Hyalangium ruber: one gene and its partner. The protein of the gene in region 1 interacts with the protein of each later gene in a pairwise test. Links are inferred from orthologs where the notes say so. Each region holds a gene or a part of one and is shown in the gene's direction. Other genes may lie near its edges. The genes, in order: SYV04_RS20690 and SYV04_RS04810.

The links.
Region 2: the proteins of SYV04_RS20690 (region 1) and SYV04_RS04810 interact in binary tests that used the Escherichia coli proteins (3 or more experiments, as listed by UniProt). The link is inferred for Hyalangium ruber from one-to-one orthologs.

What each region holds. Positions count from the first base shown.
Region 1 is NZ_JAXIVS010000007.1:31,491-38,768, reverse strand. What follows is about bases 1,787-4,743. They hold SYV04_RS20690 (MOSC domain-containing protein), read left to right. Parts: upstream 1,787-2,843; coding sequence 2,844-3,644; downstream 3,645-4,743. Other genes in these bases: SYV04_RS20680 (aminopeptidase P family protein), read right to left, coding at 4,335-4,743; SYV04_RS20685 (metallophosphatase domain-containing protein), read right to left, coding at 3,651-4,325; SYV04_RS20695 (SRPBCC family protein), read right to left, coding at 2,015-2,683; SYV04_RS20700 (patatin-like phospholipase family protein), read right to left, coding at 1,787-1,863. Outside these bases: SYV04_RS20705 (DUF2914 domain-containing protein), read left to right, coding at 1-590; more of SYV04_RS20700, read right to left, coding at 592-1,786; more of SYV04_RS20680, read right to left, coding at 4,744-5,816; SYV04_RS20675 (16S rRNA (uracil(1498)-N(3))-methyltransferase), read right to left, coding at 5,849-6,601; quaternary ammonium compound efflux SMR transporter SugE, read left to right, coding at 6,743-7,069; SYV04_RS20665 (hypothetical protein), read right to left, coding at 7,083-7,278.
Region 2 is NZ_JAXIVS010000001.1:1,186,768-1,194,087, forward strand. What follows is about bases 846-3,844. They hold SYV04_RS04810 (assimilatory sulfite reductase (NADPH) flavoprotein subunit), read left to right. Parts: upstream 846-1,425; coding sequence 1,426-3,264; downstream 3,265-3,844. Other genes in these bases: SYV04_RS04805 (sulfate adenylyltransferase subunit 1), read left to right, coding at 846-1,429; cysI (assimilatory sulfite reductase (NADPH) hemoprotein subunit), read left to right, coding at 3,279-3,844. Also shown: more of SYV04_RS04805, read left to right, coding at 1-845; more of cysI, read left to right, coding at 3,845-4,967; SYV04_RS04820 (sulfate ABC transporter substrate-binding protein), read left to right, coding at 4,971-6,005; sulfate ABC transporter permease subunit CysT, read left to right, coding at 6,020-6,859; sulfate ABC transporter permease subunit CysW, read left to right, coding at 6,869-7,320. UniProt on the Escherichia coli protein: Component of the sulfite reductase complex that catalyzes the 6-electron reduction of sulfite to sulfide. This is one of several activities required for the biosynthesis of L-cysteine from sulfate.

The sequences.
Region 1 (7,278 bases):
ACGGCCTCATCCACCTGCTGCGCCGCTGGGGCACGCTGGATCAGCTGGCCGCCATCCGGCAGATCGCCATCCCGGGCTACGGCACGCTGGCGGCGCTGCTGGTGCTGTTCCTGGTGCGCGTCATCCCCCCCGTGCCGCTGGCGGTGACCTTCAGCGGCATCTACCACGCGGTGGAGAAGAAGGGCGGGGCGTACCAGCTCTCGCACGAGCAGGTGTGGTGGAAGTTCTGGCACAAGGGCGACCAGGACTTCGTGGCGCGCTCGGGCGACAAGGCCTACTACTTCTTCAGCGTCTTCGCGCCCAAGGGCTTCCACCAGTACAAGGTGCGCGTGCGCTGGTACTACGACCACCCGCAGAAGGGGTGGACCACCTACGGTGACGGCACGCTGCTGACCATCGCGAACAAGGGCATCGAGCGCGGCTACCGCAGCTATGCCTTCACCTCCAACCCCAAGCCCGGTGACTGGCGCGTGGTGCTGGAGACGGAGGACGGGCACGAGATCAACCGCCTGTCCCTCACCGTGGAAGAGGACACGCGGACCGAGCCCCGGCAGTTCCAGGTGTTCGAGCACAACCCGGACAAGAAGTAGCTCAGGCGGCGGTGGCGGCGGGCTTGTTCCGCATGGCCGCCTCCGCCACGCTCTGGGGCTCGTCCGACCAGAAGCGCTTCCACTGCTCGCGCAGCGCCCGGGCGTCCCGGCGCCCCAGGTCGATGAGGATGTCCGCGAAGCCTCCGTCGAAGAGCAGGTAGGAGGCCATGTCCGCCTCGCGGGCCGCCTCGCGCTCCACCAGCTTCAGGATGGTGCGGTGCGCCAGCCCGTTGCCGCTCTTTCGGAACTCGGCCGTCTTCACGTACTCGGCGGCCAGCTCTCCCAAATCCCGCGAGGGCCGCACCAGCAGCTCTCGCACGTAGCGCACCGGCTGGCTGCGGTGCGGAGAGAGCGCCGAGCTGAGCACGTCCGCGAAGCCGGGCCCGTAGGCCGCCGTTCCCGCCTCGAGCGTGGCGTTGAGCCGCCGCAGCCGCCCGAGGTCCTGGTCCGTGCGGTCCGTCATCAACATGTTGAACATCTTGCCCACGAGGAACGGGGCGCTCGCGACGGCCTGCTCACGCTCCTCCTGCATGGCGCCCGTCTGGATGCGCTCCCGGGGCCGCAGTGAGATGACGATGACGCGCTGGGCCCCCAGCCGCAGCGCGGGGCTGATCGGCACGTTGAGCCGCACGAACCCGTCGATGTGGAGCTGTCCCCGAATCCTCACCGCGGGGAAGATGACCGGGATGGCCGCCGAGGCCAGCGCGTGGTTGGGGCCGATGCGCGTGGCGATCGCCCGGTATTCGGGATCGTCACTCCACTGGGGGATTCCGCCGCCGCGCCGCTGGATGAAGACCCGGGCGCCGCCGGTGCCCACGTGCGTGGCGCTGACGGCCAGCGCCTCCAGGTGGCCCTTGCGCAGGTTGCGGCCGACGTTCAGCCAGGGAATGCCTCGGCCCACCAGGTAGCGCAGCCCCCGGGGGTCCACCAGCCCGCCATATTGGATGTCGCGCTCGTGCGGAGCCGGCTTGCTCATCGCCTCGCGCAGGAGGCGGAAGATGTCTCCGAAGCTGCAGCGGAGCACCTCCTCCACCTTCATCGTGGTCCAGTGCTGGATGAGGCCCTGGGCTTGCTCCCGGGGCCGATCGCACGTGGCCGCCAGATAGCAGGCGTGCATGGCACCCACCGAGGTGCCGGCGAGGATGTCCAGCTTCAGCTCACGGCCGAACTCTGGCTCGAACTCCTCGCGCAGGTAGGAGATGACTCCCGCTTCGTAGGCACCGCGTGCGGCGCCACCGCCGAGCACCAGCCCTGTCTTCAGCCCACTCGTCATCGCCGAGACCCTCGTGGGCGGAGTCTACGGCGGGTGCGGGCAGGACCGGGAGAGCCCCCCTGGCAGGTTGGCTGCTTCCTCCTCGCTTCGGGGCTCCCCACCTCCGCGAAGGGGAGGGGAGCTCTTGACAGGCGAAGGGGAGGAGCCCGGCTTACGGCGCGGGAGCCGCCGCCGTCGAACCCTCGGCGGGCGCAGCGGCCGCGGCCGCGGCGGCAGCAGCCTCGGCGGCTGCCTTCTCCGCCGCCGCCTTCTCCGCCGCCACCTTCGCGGCCTCCTCGGCGCGCTTCTTCACCTCGGCCTCGGCCGCCGTCTTCATGCTGGCCAGGCCCTTCTCGAAGTCCTTGCCGACCATCTCGTCCATGTTCACGAACACCGAGAAGGCCTTGCTCATGAAGTTGTTCTCGCCCTCCATCTGCCAGGTCACCGAGACGCCCTCACCCTCCGGCTTGAAGTGGAAGGTCGTGGTGTTGGTGGCCTCGAAGGGCTTGATGAACTCCAGCTTGATGCGGACGAGCTCGTTGGGCTTGCTCTCCTCGATCGTCATCCGGCCCTCGCCCACGTCGTCGTTGCCGACCCAGGAGTATTTCGCGCCGGTGCCCGCGGGCGCCCCGTCGAAGGCGGTCTTCTGGTTCGGGTCCAACTTGTCCCAGGGAGACCACTGGTTCCAGTAGTGGAAGTCGTTCACCAGCGCGAAGGCGACCTCCGGCGGAGCCGGAATCGTCGCGGTGCGCTGCAGGCTGAAGTGCGCGGGGCGGGAGGCGATGTAGCCCGCCAGCGCCACCACGGCGACGACGAGGCCCAGGAGGATCTTCTTGAGCATGGGGGTTTCCTTGTGTGAAGCGGTGCAACGCGAGAAGCGGGGGCGTTCTATGGTGCGGACCGCCTCGCTCGCAAGTGGGGGTCCTGCTTGCGGTCCCAAGGACTTCACGCGGAGTTATGACCCGGTGGGTCCCAATAGACACAGCCTACCCAGGAAATCCATGCCAGCCCTGAGTCACCTCTTCATCCACCCCCTCAAGTCCACGCGCGGACTGTCGCTGACGCGGGCCACCGTCGAGCCTATGGGGCTGGAGAATGACCGTCGGTGGATGCTGGTCCGATCCGATGGTTCGTTCATCACCGGGCGTGAAAATCCCTCGCTGGTGCTCGTAAGCGCCGTGCCCTCCGAACGAGGGCTGCGCGTGTCCGCACCGGGGCATCCGGACCTGGAGGTACCCGTTCCCCCGGCCGATGCGCCGCGCCTGGAGATCACCATCTGGAAGGACCAGTGCTCGGCGCCGCAGGCCGGGCAGGAGGCGGACCGCTGGTTCTCCCGCTACCTCGGTGAGCCGACCCATCTGGTGTTCGTCGATGCCCGGATGGAGCGCCCGGTGGATCCTCACTACGCGGCGCCCGGGGACCGGGTGGGCTTCACGGATGGCTTCCCGCTGCTGTTGGTGGGCCAGGCCTCGCTGGAGGAACTGAATCGGCGCCTGCCTCGCCCCATCACGATGGAGCACTTCCGCCCCAACCTCGTGGTGGAGGGCAGCGAGCCGTTCGCGGAGGACTCCTGGAAGCGGCTGCGCGTGGGAGAGGTCGAGCTGGAGGTGGTCAAGCCGTGCGCGCGGTGCGTCTTCACCACGGTGGATCCGCGCACGGGGCAGAAGGCCGCGGACGGAGAGCCGCTGCGCACGCTCGCTACGTTCCGCCGCAGCGAGGGCAAGGTGATGTTCGGCCAGAACGTCCTGGTGCGCCGTCCGGGGACGCTCCAGGTGGGCGACCCGGTGCAGGTGCTGGAGTAGGGCCCTTCACGCCGTCGGGCGGACGGAGGCTTCCCGCTCGGACGCGGGCTCCAGCTCGAGCAGCACGGGGGCGCGCAGGCCGACTGGCAGCAGCCGGCACGTCGACACGTTGAGGAAGCGCGTGGGCACACCCGGCAGCGAGTACTCGCCCCGGGCCTCATGGATGTGGCCGAAGACGTGGACCCGGGGCGGCACCTCGCGGATCCGGGCCAGGAGCTCGGCACAGCCCACGGAGGACTTCAAGAAGGTGCGATCGCCGAGCCCCAGTGGAGGGCCGTGCGTGACGAGCACATCGAGCCCCGCGGGGATTCGCTCCCAGTGCGCGCGCAGGGTCTCGCCTCGGTCGCGGTTGAAGGCCATGCCCCGATACCAGGGCGTCACCGGAGAGCCCCAGATGCGCAGCCCTCCGACGTGGACCTCCTCCTCTTGGAGGTAGTGGACGCCGGCCTCGCGGGCGAGGCGCCGCGCCAGGGCGGGCTCGCGCTCGCACACGAAGTCGTGATTGCCGGCGATGAAGAGCTTCGTCGGGGCGGACTGGGAGGCGAACCAGGCGAGGAACCCCTCCAGCTCCTCGCGGGTCCCTCGCCGCGAGAAGTCTCCCGCGTGAATGAGCACCTCGCACGCGGGCACCGTGAGCGCCGCGTGCTTCATGTGTGTGTCGGAGATGAGCGCCAGCCGCATGCGCCGCGGCTACTTCTTCTTCTGCGCCCAGACGCGCTTGATCCAGGCCTCGACGTCCTTGGCCGTGCGCGGAATGGCCTCCGAGAGGACCTTGCAGCCCTTGGCTGTCACCACCACGTCGTCCTCGATGCGCACGCCGATGCCCCGGTAGCGCGCCGGCACCGTGAGGTCATCCGTCTGGAAGTACAGGCCCGGCTCCACGGTGAGCACCATGCCCGCCTTGAGCTTGCCGTACTTGTACGCCTCCTGCCGCGCCTGGGCGCAGTCGTGTACGTCCAGGCCCAGCATGTGGCTGACGTTGTGCAGCGAGTAGCGCTTGTAGAACTGGTGCTCGTCCTTCAGCGCCTCCTCGGCGCTCGGGAGCACGCCGAGCCGCTGAAGGCCCTCGGCCAGCACGCGCATGGCCACGCGGTTGGGCTCCATGAAGTCGTTGCCCGGCTTCACGGCCTTGATGGCCTGGAGCTGCGCCTCCAGCACCAGCTCGTAGATCTCCTTCTGCTCCTTGGAGAACTTGCCGGACACCGGCAGCGTGCGGGTGATGTCGGCCGTGTAGAGGCTGTTGCCCTCCACGCCCGCGTCCAGCAGCAGCAGGTCGCCCTTCTTCACCGGGCCGTCATTGCGCGTCCAGTGCAGCACGCAGGCATGGGAGCCGCTGGCGGCGATGGTGCCGTAGCCGACGTCATTGCCCTCCACGCGCGCGCGGAGGTTGAAGATGCCCTCCACGGTGCGCTCGGTCTTGGCCGTCTTCAGCGAGGCGATGACGTCCTCGAAGCCGCGCTGCGTGGAGTCGATGGCGGCCTGCAGCTCGCGCAGCTCCTGGGCGTCCTTGAGCAGGCGCATCTCCGAGAGCGCCACGGCGAGCGCCTTGTCCCGCTCGGCCTGGGCCGGCAGCACCTCGTCCACCTTGGGCGAGAAGCCGCGCAGCACGCGCGTGGGCCGGGACACCGCGCCGTGCAGGCCGGAGAGGAAGTCCTTGAGCTCAGGCAGCCCGCGCGCCTCGTCCACGCCGAAGCGGGCCTTGCTCTCCGGTACGCCCAGGCGCGGGCCGACCCACAGCTCGCCCTTCACACGGTCGGTGAAGAAGGTGGCGTCGCTGCGGCCCGGGTTGGGCTCCACGAAGAGGATGTCCGTGTGGCCCCCGCCCTCCTTGGGCTGGAGCACCAGCACGCAGTCCGGCTCGGTGTTGCCGGTGAGGTAGTAGAAGTCCGTGCCCGGGCGGAAGCGGTAGTAGGTGTCGTTGGCGCGCACCTTCTCGTGGCCGGTGGGGATGACGAGCGTCTCGCCGGGGAAGAGCTGGGAGAGGGCCCGGCGGCGCTTGAGGAAGGAGTCCGCGTACTTGAGCTTGGGCGGCAGCTTGCGAGTGACCGGCTTCCAGCGCTTCACCATGAAGTCGAGCAGCGCTGGAGGCGGCACGGTGTCGTGGCTGGCGGGCTTGGCCTGCGGCTCGGAGGTGACGGGCTGGGCGGCAGCGGCTTGGGGCTGGGTCGTCATGGCGCAACTCTTCAACAACCGTGCGAGCGGCTTCAAGTCCGGAGAGACGAGGTGTTGTCTCGCAGAAGGGCCACCTGGCCCAGGAGGACCGGTACCGCCGTCTCCACGCGGAGGATGCGCGGGCCCAGGGTGAAGGGGTGGAAGCCGTGCGCGGCGAGCAGCTCGGCCTCGAAGGGGACCCAGCCTCCGTCGGGCCCGATGGCCAGCACCACCCGGGGCGCCCTCTCCACGCCCGTGGTGGTGAGGGGCTGGCGCGCGGGCGGATGGGGGAGCAGCCGCAGTGCGTCACGCCCGAAGAGGGTGTCCAGCTCGTCCTCGATGAAGGGGCGGAAGCGCTCGCGCACATGGACCTCGGGCAGGCGGGTGTCGCGGGCCTGCTCCAGGCCCTGGAGGAGCAGTTCCTGGACGAAGGCGGGGGCGAGGACCTTGGAGTCGAAGTAGCTCTTCTCCACGCGGGCGGCGTTGACGAGCACTACCCGGTCCACGCCCAGGGAGGCCACCGCGGGCAGCACCTTCTTGAGGGCCTTGGGGCGGGGGATGGCCAGCAGCAGGTCCACCCCGGCGCGCTCGGGCGGGGGCTCGGTGAGGGAGACGCGCAGGCGGAGGGTGTCCGCGGTGTTCTCCAGCACCTCGCCGGTGCCGACGAGGCCTCCGAGGCGCCCCACGCGCAGCGTTTCTCCGGGCTCGGCGCGCAGCACCTCCCGGGCGTGTTGGGCGCGGCGCCCGGTGAGGCGGGCGGTGCCATCGGGTAGGAAGTCCTCGTCGAAGAGCAGGAGCAGGTTCACGTGGGGTTCTCGTGGGTTGCCAGTCGCGCGGCGGGAGGTTATTCCTTCCTCCCGTGCGATGGCTCTTGGGGAGTCATCGCGCCCGGACGAGGCGCGCCGTACCCGGTCACGACAAGACGACGCTTACAGGGAGCGTGTGTCATGCCGTGGGTTCTTCTCCTTATTGCAGGGCTGCTCGAGGTCTGCTGGGCCATTGGGCTCAAGTACACCGAGGGCTTCACCCGTCCCTTGCCCAGCATCCTGACGGCCATTGCCCTCATCGCCAGCATGGCGTTGTTGTCGTGGGCGGCTCGGAGCCTGCCGATTGGCACGGCCTACGCCGTGTGGGTGGGCATTGGGGCGCTGGGCGCGGCCATTCTGGGCATCGTGCTCTTCCGCGAGCCGGTCAGCCCGATGCGAATCGTGTTCCTGGGGATGCTCCTCGTCGCCATCGTCGGCCTGAAGGTCACCGGAGGCGGGGAGCACTGAGCGCAAGTTCGCGTCAGAACTGCTCACGCGCTTGGGCCAGGCTGTACTCCTGGTGGGTGGAGGCGACGGGCCCCGTCTTCTCCACCAGCCAGCCGGGGGCACCGTCCGGCAGGTAGAAGTCCTCCTCGAAGGGGGACAGGCCGAGGTGGTGCAGGTACTCCTTGAGCATGTCGAAGGTGAAGCGGTCCCTGGCGCGGCGCGCCTGGTAC
Region 2 (7,320 bases), on another replicon or contig:
GAAGGCCGAGCGTGAGCAGGGCATCACCATCGACGTGGCGTACCGCTACTTCTCCACGCCGCGCCGCAAGGTCATTGCCGCCGACACGCCGGGACACATCCAGTACACGCGCAACATGGCCACCGGCGCCTCCACGGCGGACGCGGCGGTCATCCTCGTGGACGCGCGCCTGGGCGTGCTGCCGCAGACGCGGCGCCACGCGTACATCGCCTCGCTGCTGGGCATCCCCTACCTGGCGGTGGCGGTGAACAAGATGGACATCGTGGACTTCGATCGCGAGGTCTTCGAGCGCATCGGCGCCGAGTTCACCACGTTCACGAAGGAGCTCGGCTTCACCCAGGTCCGGCTCTTCCCCGTGAGCGCCCGCGCGGGCGACAACATCACCCGCCCGAGCACGCGCACGCCCTGGAACGAGAACGGCACGCTCCTGTCGTGGCTGGAGTCCCTGCCCCACCAGCGCCGGCTGGACGAGGCGCCCTTCCGCTTCCCCGTGCAGTACGTGCTCCGCCCGCACCTGGACTACCGGGGGTTCGCGGGACAGATCGCCTCGGGCACCGTGAAGCTGGGAGACGAGGTGGTGGTGCTGCCCTCCCTGCGCCGGAGCCGGGTGGCGGCCATCGACACCTTCTCGGGCTCGCACGCGGAGGAGAGCGCGCCCTCCTCCATCACCCTGCTGCTGGCCGACGAGGTCGACATCAGCCGGGGTGACGTGATTGCCCACCCCGAGCACCTGCCGCAGGTGCTGCACCGGCTGGAGGCGATGCTGGTGTGGTTCGGCGAGCAGCCCCTGGACCACACGCGCCGCTACCTGGTGAAGCACTCCACGCGCACGGTGCCGGCCCACGTCGAGCAGATCCTCTGGCGCAAGGACCTGGAGAACCTGACCGAGGTTTCCGCGGAGGCCCTGGGCCTCAATGACATCGGCAAGGTGCGCCTGGTGTGCAAGCGGCCCCTGGTCTGCGACCCGTACCAGGCCAACCGGAACACCGGCGCCTTCATCGTCATCGACGCGCTCACCAACGACACGGTGGCGGCGGGGATGATCCTCGGGCCGGCGGGCTCGGAGGCGGAGCAGGCCTCGGCGGGCTCCCTCGTCACGACGAAGGAGCGGCGCGAGCGGCTCGGCCAGACCGGCGGCGTCATCGTCCTGCCGGACGCTCCGAATGCCGAGCAGCAGGCGTTCGCCCTGGAGCGCCGCCTGTTCGACCTGGGCCGGCACGTGTCGGTCGTCCGGGGTGACACCGACGTGGCGCTGGCGCTGGCGGAGGCGGGACTGCTGGCCATCGTCCACGCGCCCTCGCTCCAGGCCCGGCGGGCCCTTCACGCGCAGCTTCGCGACGGAGACCTCAGCTGGGTCGAGCTCGACGCCTCCGCGAACCTGGAGGGCTGGCTCGGTCAGATCGCGGCGGCGCAGGAGAAGACGTCATGACGTCCCTGCCTGCCTCGAACACGGCGCCGTCGCCACAGACCTCGCCCTTCGTGAAGGCCCTGCTGGGCGAGGAGCGCAGCGCCCTGCTGTCCCGCCTGGTGGAGGGCCTCGACTCGACCACCTTGCACTGGCTGAGCGGCTACCTCGCGGGCGTCGCCGCCCAGGCGCCGCTCCAGGCCTCCGCGCCCACTCCGGTGCCTCAGGCGGTGCCGGATGCGCGGCTCACCATCGTCTACGGCACCCAGACGGGGAACAGCCGGCTGCTGGCCGAGCGTCTCAAGCGCCATGCGGAGTCCTCGGGGCTCACGGTGCGCACCCTGCGCGCCGGGGAGTACCCGGTGAAGGAGCTGCGCGAGGAGCGCCTGCTCTACGTGGTCATCAGCACCCAGGGCGACGGGGATCCGCCGGATGACGCGCGCGGCTTCTGCGAGTTCATCCTGGGCAAGCGCGCTCCCAAGCTCGAGCAGCTGCGCTTCGCGGTGCTGGGGCTGGGTGACTCGAGCTATCCCAAGTACTGCGAGGTCTCCCGCGTGCTCGATGCGCGCCTCGCGGAGCTCGGCGCCACGCGGCTGCTCGACCGGGCGGACTGCGACGTGGACTTCGAGCCGGTGGCGAAGGGCTGGATCGACCAGGCGGTGAACCACGCGACCGAGACGCTCAAGGCCCGCGCCACGACCAACGTGGTGACGCTGCCTCGGAGCGCCCCTCCCGCTCCGACCTTCAGCCGCGAGGCGCCCTACGCGGCCGAGCTGCTCGCCAACCAGCGCATCACCGGACGTGGGGCGCTCAAGGACGTGCGCCACATCGAGGTGTCCCTGGGGGACTCCGGCCTGAGCTACGAGCCGGGAGACTCCCTGGGCGTGTGGCCCCACAACCCGCCTGAGCTGGTCGCCGAGTTCCTGGCCGAGCTGAAGCTCCAGGGCGAGGCCGAGGTCTCCCGAGATGGGCGCACCCTGCCGCTGCGCCTGTGGCTCTCGGAGGAGCTGGAGCTGACCAAGCTCAGCCGCCCGTTCCTGGAGCGCCACGCGGCGCTGGCTCGCAGCACGGAACTCCAGCGCCTGCTCACGCCAGAGGGCTCCGAGGCGTTCCGTGCGCTGCTCAAGAGCCACCAGGTCATCGATCTGCTGCGCCAGTGGTCGGCGCCGTGGAGCGCGGAGGAACTGGTGCGCGCGCTGCGCCGCCTCACGCCGCGCATGTACTCGCTGGCCTCCAGCCAGAAGCGCGTGGGCGCCGAGGCACACCTGACCGTGGCGGTGGTGGACTACCAGGCCTTCGGTACCCGCCACCTGGGCGCTGCCTCGAGCTACTTGTCCACCCGGAACGGGGACACGGACAAGGTGCGCGTCTTCGTCGAGCACAACGAGCGCTTCCGCCTGCCCCGGGAGTCCGAGCGCGACATCCTCATGATCGGCCCTGGTACGGGCGTGGCGCCCTTCCGGGCCTTCGTGCAGGAGCGCGCGGAGTCAGGGGCGAAGGGCCGCAACTGGCTCTTCTTCGGCGAGCAGCACTTCCGCACGCAGTTCCTCTACCAGACGGAGTGGCAGGAGGCCCTCAAGCAGGGAAGCCTGAACCGGCTCTCGCTCGCCTTCTCGCGGGACCAGGAGAAGAAGATCTACGTGCAGGACCGCCTGCGCGAGGCGGGGCGTGACGTGTACGCGTGGCTGGAGGGCGGCGCCTCCCTCTACGTGTGCGGCGAGGCCCAGAAGATGGCGCCGGACGTCCACGCGGCGCTCATCGACATCATCTCCACCCACGGGGGCCGGAGCCGCGAGGACGCGGCGGCCTGGCTCGACACGCTGCGCGAGCAGCAGCGCTACCAGCGCGACATCTACTGAGACGAGCACGCACCATGAGCACGCCCAAGTCCCCCACTCTCACCGAGGTGGAGCGCATCAAGGCGAAGAGCCACCTGCTGCGCGGCACGCTGACCGAGAGCCTCGTGGACCCGGTGACCGGGAGCATCGCCCCTGACGACACGAGCCTCATCAAGTTCCACGGCAGCTACCAGCAGGACGATCGGGATCTGCGCGAGGAGCGCCGGCAGCAGAAGCTCGAGCCGGACTACAGCTTCATGATCCGCACGCGCCTGCCGGGAGGCGTGGCCACTCCCACCCAGTGGCTCGCGCTGGACGCGCTGGCGAGCAAGTACGCCAACGGCACGCTGCGGCTCACCACGCGCCAGGCCTTCCAGCTCCATGGGGTCATCAAGAACCACCTCAAGAGCACCATGGCCGGCATCAACACGGCGCTGCTCGACACGCTGGCGGCGTGCGGTGACGTGAACCGCAACGTGATGTGCAACCCCAACCCAGTGGAGACGCGGGTCCACGAGGAGGTGTACCGCTGGTCGGCGCGCCTGTCCGAGCACCTGCTGCCCAAGACGCGCGCCTACTACGAGGTGTGGTTGGACGGGGAGAAGGTGTCCGGCGGCGAGGAGGAGCCCATCTACGGGCCCACCTACCTGCCTCGGAAGTTCAAGGCCGCCATCGTGGTGCCGCCGATCAATGACGTGGACGTCTTCTCGCAGGACCTGGGCTTCATCGCCATCCTCGAGCAGGGCCAGCTGACGGGCTTCAATGTCACGGTGGGCGGAGGCATGGGCGCCACGCACGGAGACGCCGCCACCTTCCCGCGCCTGGCGGACGTCATCGGCTTCATTGCTCCCGAGCAGCTCCTGGCCGTCGCGGAGAACGTGGTGAAGGTCCAGCGCGACTACGGGGACCGCACCAGCCGCAAGCACGCGCGCCTGAAGTACACCATCGAGGACCGAGGCATCGCCTGGTTCGTCTCAGAGCTGGAGAAGCGGCTGGGCTTCTCACTGCAGCCGGCGCGGCCCTTCCAGTTCGAGCACAACGGGGACCTGTTCGGCTGGCGCCAGGGCCATGACGGCAAGTGGCACCTGACGCTGCGCATCGAGAGCGGCCGCGTGGCGGACCGGCCAGGCGCGACGATGCTGACGGGGCTGAGGGAGATCGCTCGCATCCACCAGGGCGACTTCCGGCTCACGCCCAACCAGAACCTCATCATCGCCGGGGTGACTCCCGAAGCGCGGCCGGCGATCGAGGCCCTCGTGGAGGCTCACGGCCTCGCGGGCTTCCGCACCGCCAGCCCCTTGCGCCTCAACGCGCTGGCCTGCGTGGCGCTGCCCACGTGCGGCCTGGCCATGGCCGATGCCGAGCGCTACCTGCCCCGCGTGGTGGGGCTGCTGGAGGAGCGCCTGAAGGCGCACAGGCTCCAGGACGAGAAGATCTTCCTGCGCATCACCGGCTGCCCGAACGGCTGCGCCCGGCCGTACGTGGCGGAGATCGCCCTCGTGGGCAAGGCGCCTGGCCGCTACAACCTCCACCTGGGCGGAGACGTGCGCGGCCAGCGCCTCAACCGCCTCTACCGCGAGAACATCGACGAGGCCGGCATCCTGGAGGCGCTCGAGCCGCTGTTCGCCTCCTACGCCCGCGAGCGTCGCCCCGGCGAGGGCTTCGGTGACTTCACCGTGCGCGCCGGCCACGTCCCTTCCCCCGCTGCCTCCGCTTCGAGGTAACCCATGTCCCCCCTGCGCTTCACGCTCCTGCTGCTGACAGCAACCCTGCTCCCCCTCCTGGGAGGCTGCTCGAAGCCGGATGGCGCGTCGACCGAGAGCGTCACCCTGCTCAACGTCTCCTATGACCCGACCCGGGAGCTCTACGAGGAGTTCAACGCCGCCTTCGTGAAGCACTGGGAGGCGACGAAGGGCACGAAGCTCACCCTCAAGCAGTCCCACGGCGGCTCCGGCAAGCAGGCGCGCGCCGTCATCGACGGACTGGAGGCGGACATCGTCACGCTGGCGCTGGCCTACGACGTGGACATGCTCCACGACAAGGCAGGCCTCATCCCCAAGGACTGGCAGGCGCGGCTGCCCAACAACAGCTCGCCCTACACCTCCACCATCGTCTTCGTGGTGCGCAAGGGCAACCCCAAGGGCATCCGCGACTGGGAGGACCTCATCAAGCCCGGCATCTCGGTCATCACCCCCAACCCGAAGACCTCGGGCGGCGCACGCTGGAACTACCTGGCGGCCTGGGGCTACGCGCTGCACAAGGCGGGCGGTGACGAGAGCAAGGCCCGCGAGTTCGTCACGAGCCTGTTCCGCAACGTGCCCGTGCTGGACTCGGGCGCCCGGGGCTCCACCACCACCTTCGCCGAGCGCGGCCTGGGCGATGTGCTCATCGCCTGGGAGAACGAGGCGTTCCTGCTGACGGAGGAGGTCGGAAAGGACCGCTTCGAGATCATCGTCCCGTCCGAGAGCATCCTCGCCGAGCCGCCCGTCACCGTGGTGGACAAGAACGTGGACAAGCGGGGTAGCCGCGCCGTGGCCGAGGCCTATCTCCAGTACCTCTACAGCGAGGCGGGCCAGGAGATCGCCGCCAAGCACCACTACCGCCCGCGCTCTCCGGCCGTGGCCGCGAAGTACGCGAGCCGCTTCCCCTCCGTGCGCCTGTTCACCATCGATGAGGTGTTCGGCGGCTGGCGCCTGGCGCAGCGCACGCACTTCGATGACAGCGGCGTGTTCGATCTCATCTACACGCCCAGCGCGAAGTGAGCCGGAGTCCCACCATGGCCAGGCGCGCACAACGCCGCATCCTCCCGGGCTACGGGCTGTCGCTGGGGATGACCTGGCTCTACCTGGGCCTGCTCGTCCTCATCCCGCTCTGTGGGCTGTTCCTCAAGACGTTCACCCTGACGTGGGAGCAGTTCTGGGCCACGGTGGCGGCGCCTCGCGCGCTCGCCGCGTACCGGCTCACCTTCGGCGCCTCCTTCGTGGCGGCGTCGGTCAATGCCGTCTTCGGCCTCCTGGTGGCCTGGGTGCTGGTGCGCTACCGCTTCCCGGGCAAGGGCCTGGTGGACGCCCTGGTGGACCTGCCCTTCGCCCTGCCCACCGCCGTGGCGGGGCTCACGCTGACGAGCCTGTACTCCAGCAATGGCTGGTATGGGCGCTATCTGGAGGCGGCTGGAATCAAGGTGGCCTTCAGCTCCCTGGGCGTGGCCGTCGCGCTCACCTTTATCGGACTGCCCTTCGTGGTGCGCACCGTGCAACCGGTGCTGGAGGACATCGACGCGGACGTGGAGGAGGCCGCCGCCACCCTGGGTGCCACCCCGTGGCAGACGTTCACCCGCGTCATCTTCCCCAGCATCCTGCCCGCGCTGCTGAGCGGGTTCGCCCTGGCGCTCGCGCGGGCCATCGGGGAGTACGGCTCGGTCGTCTTCATCTCCGGCAACATGCCCATGCGCACGGAGATCGCCCCGCTGCTCATCATCACCCGGCTGGAGCAGTACGACTACGCGGGCGCCACCGCCATCGCGATCGTCATGCTCGTCGCCTCGTTCGTGATGCTGCTCGCCATCAACCTGCTCCAGCGCTGGAGCTATCGCCGGCTGGAAACCCGGCCGGGATAGCACGCCGCCATGCACGTCTCCTCGCTCCAGCTCCGCCGACGCAAGCACGCCCACGCCAGCACCCCGCTGGTGCGCTGGCTGCTCATCGGCACCGCCCTGCTCTTCCTGGGCCTGTTCCTCGTCGTGCCGCTGGTGGCCGTCTTCAACCACGCCTTCGCCAAGGGCGTGGGGCCCTACCTCGACGCGCTCCTGGAGCCCGAGGCCTGGGCCGCCATCCGCCTGACGCTGCTCGCCGCCGCCATCGCCGTACCTCTCAACCTCGTCTTCGGCCTCGCGGCGGCCTGGCTCATCGCCCGCTTCCGCTTCCCGGGGCGGAGCCTGCTGCTCACCCTCATCGACCTGCCCTTCAGCGTCTCGCCCGTTATCGCGGGGCTCATCTTCGTGCTGCTCTTCGGACGCCAGGGCTGGCTGGGCCCGTGGCTGGCCGAGCGGGACTTGCAGATCATCTTCGCGGTGCCGGG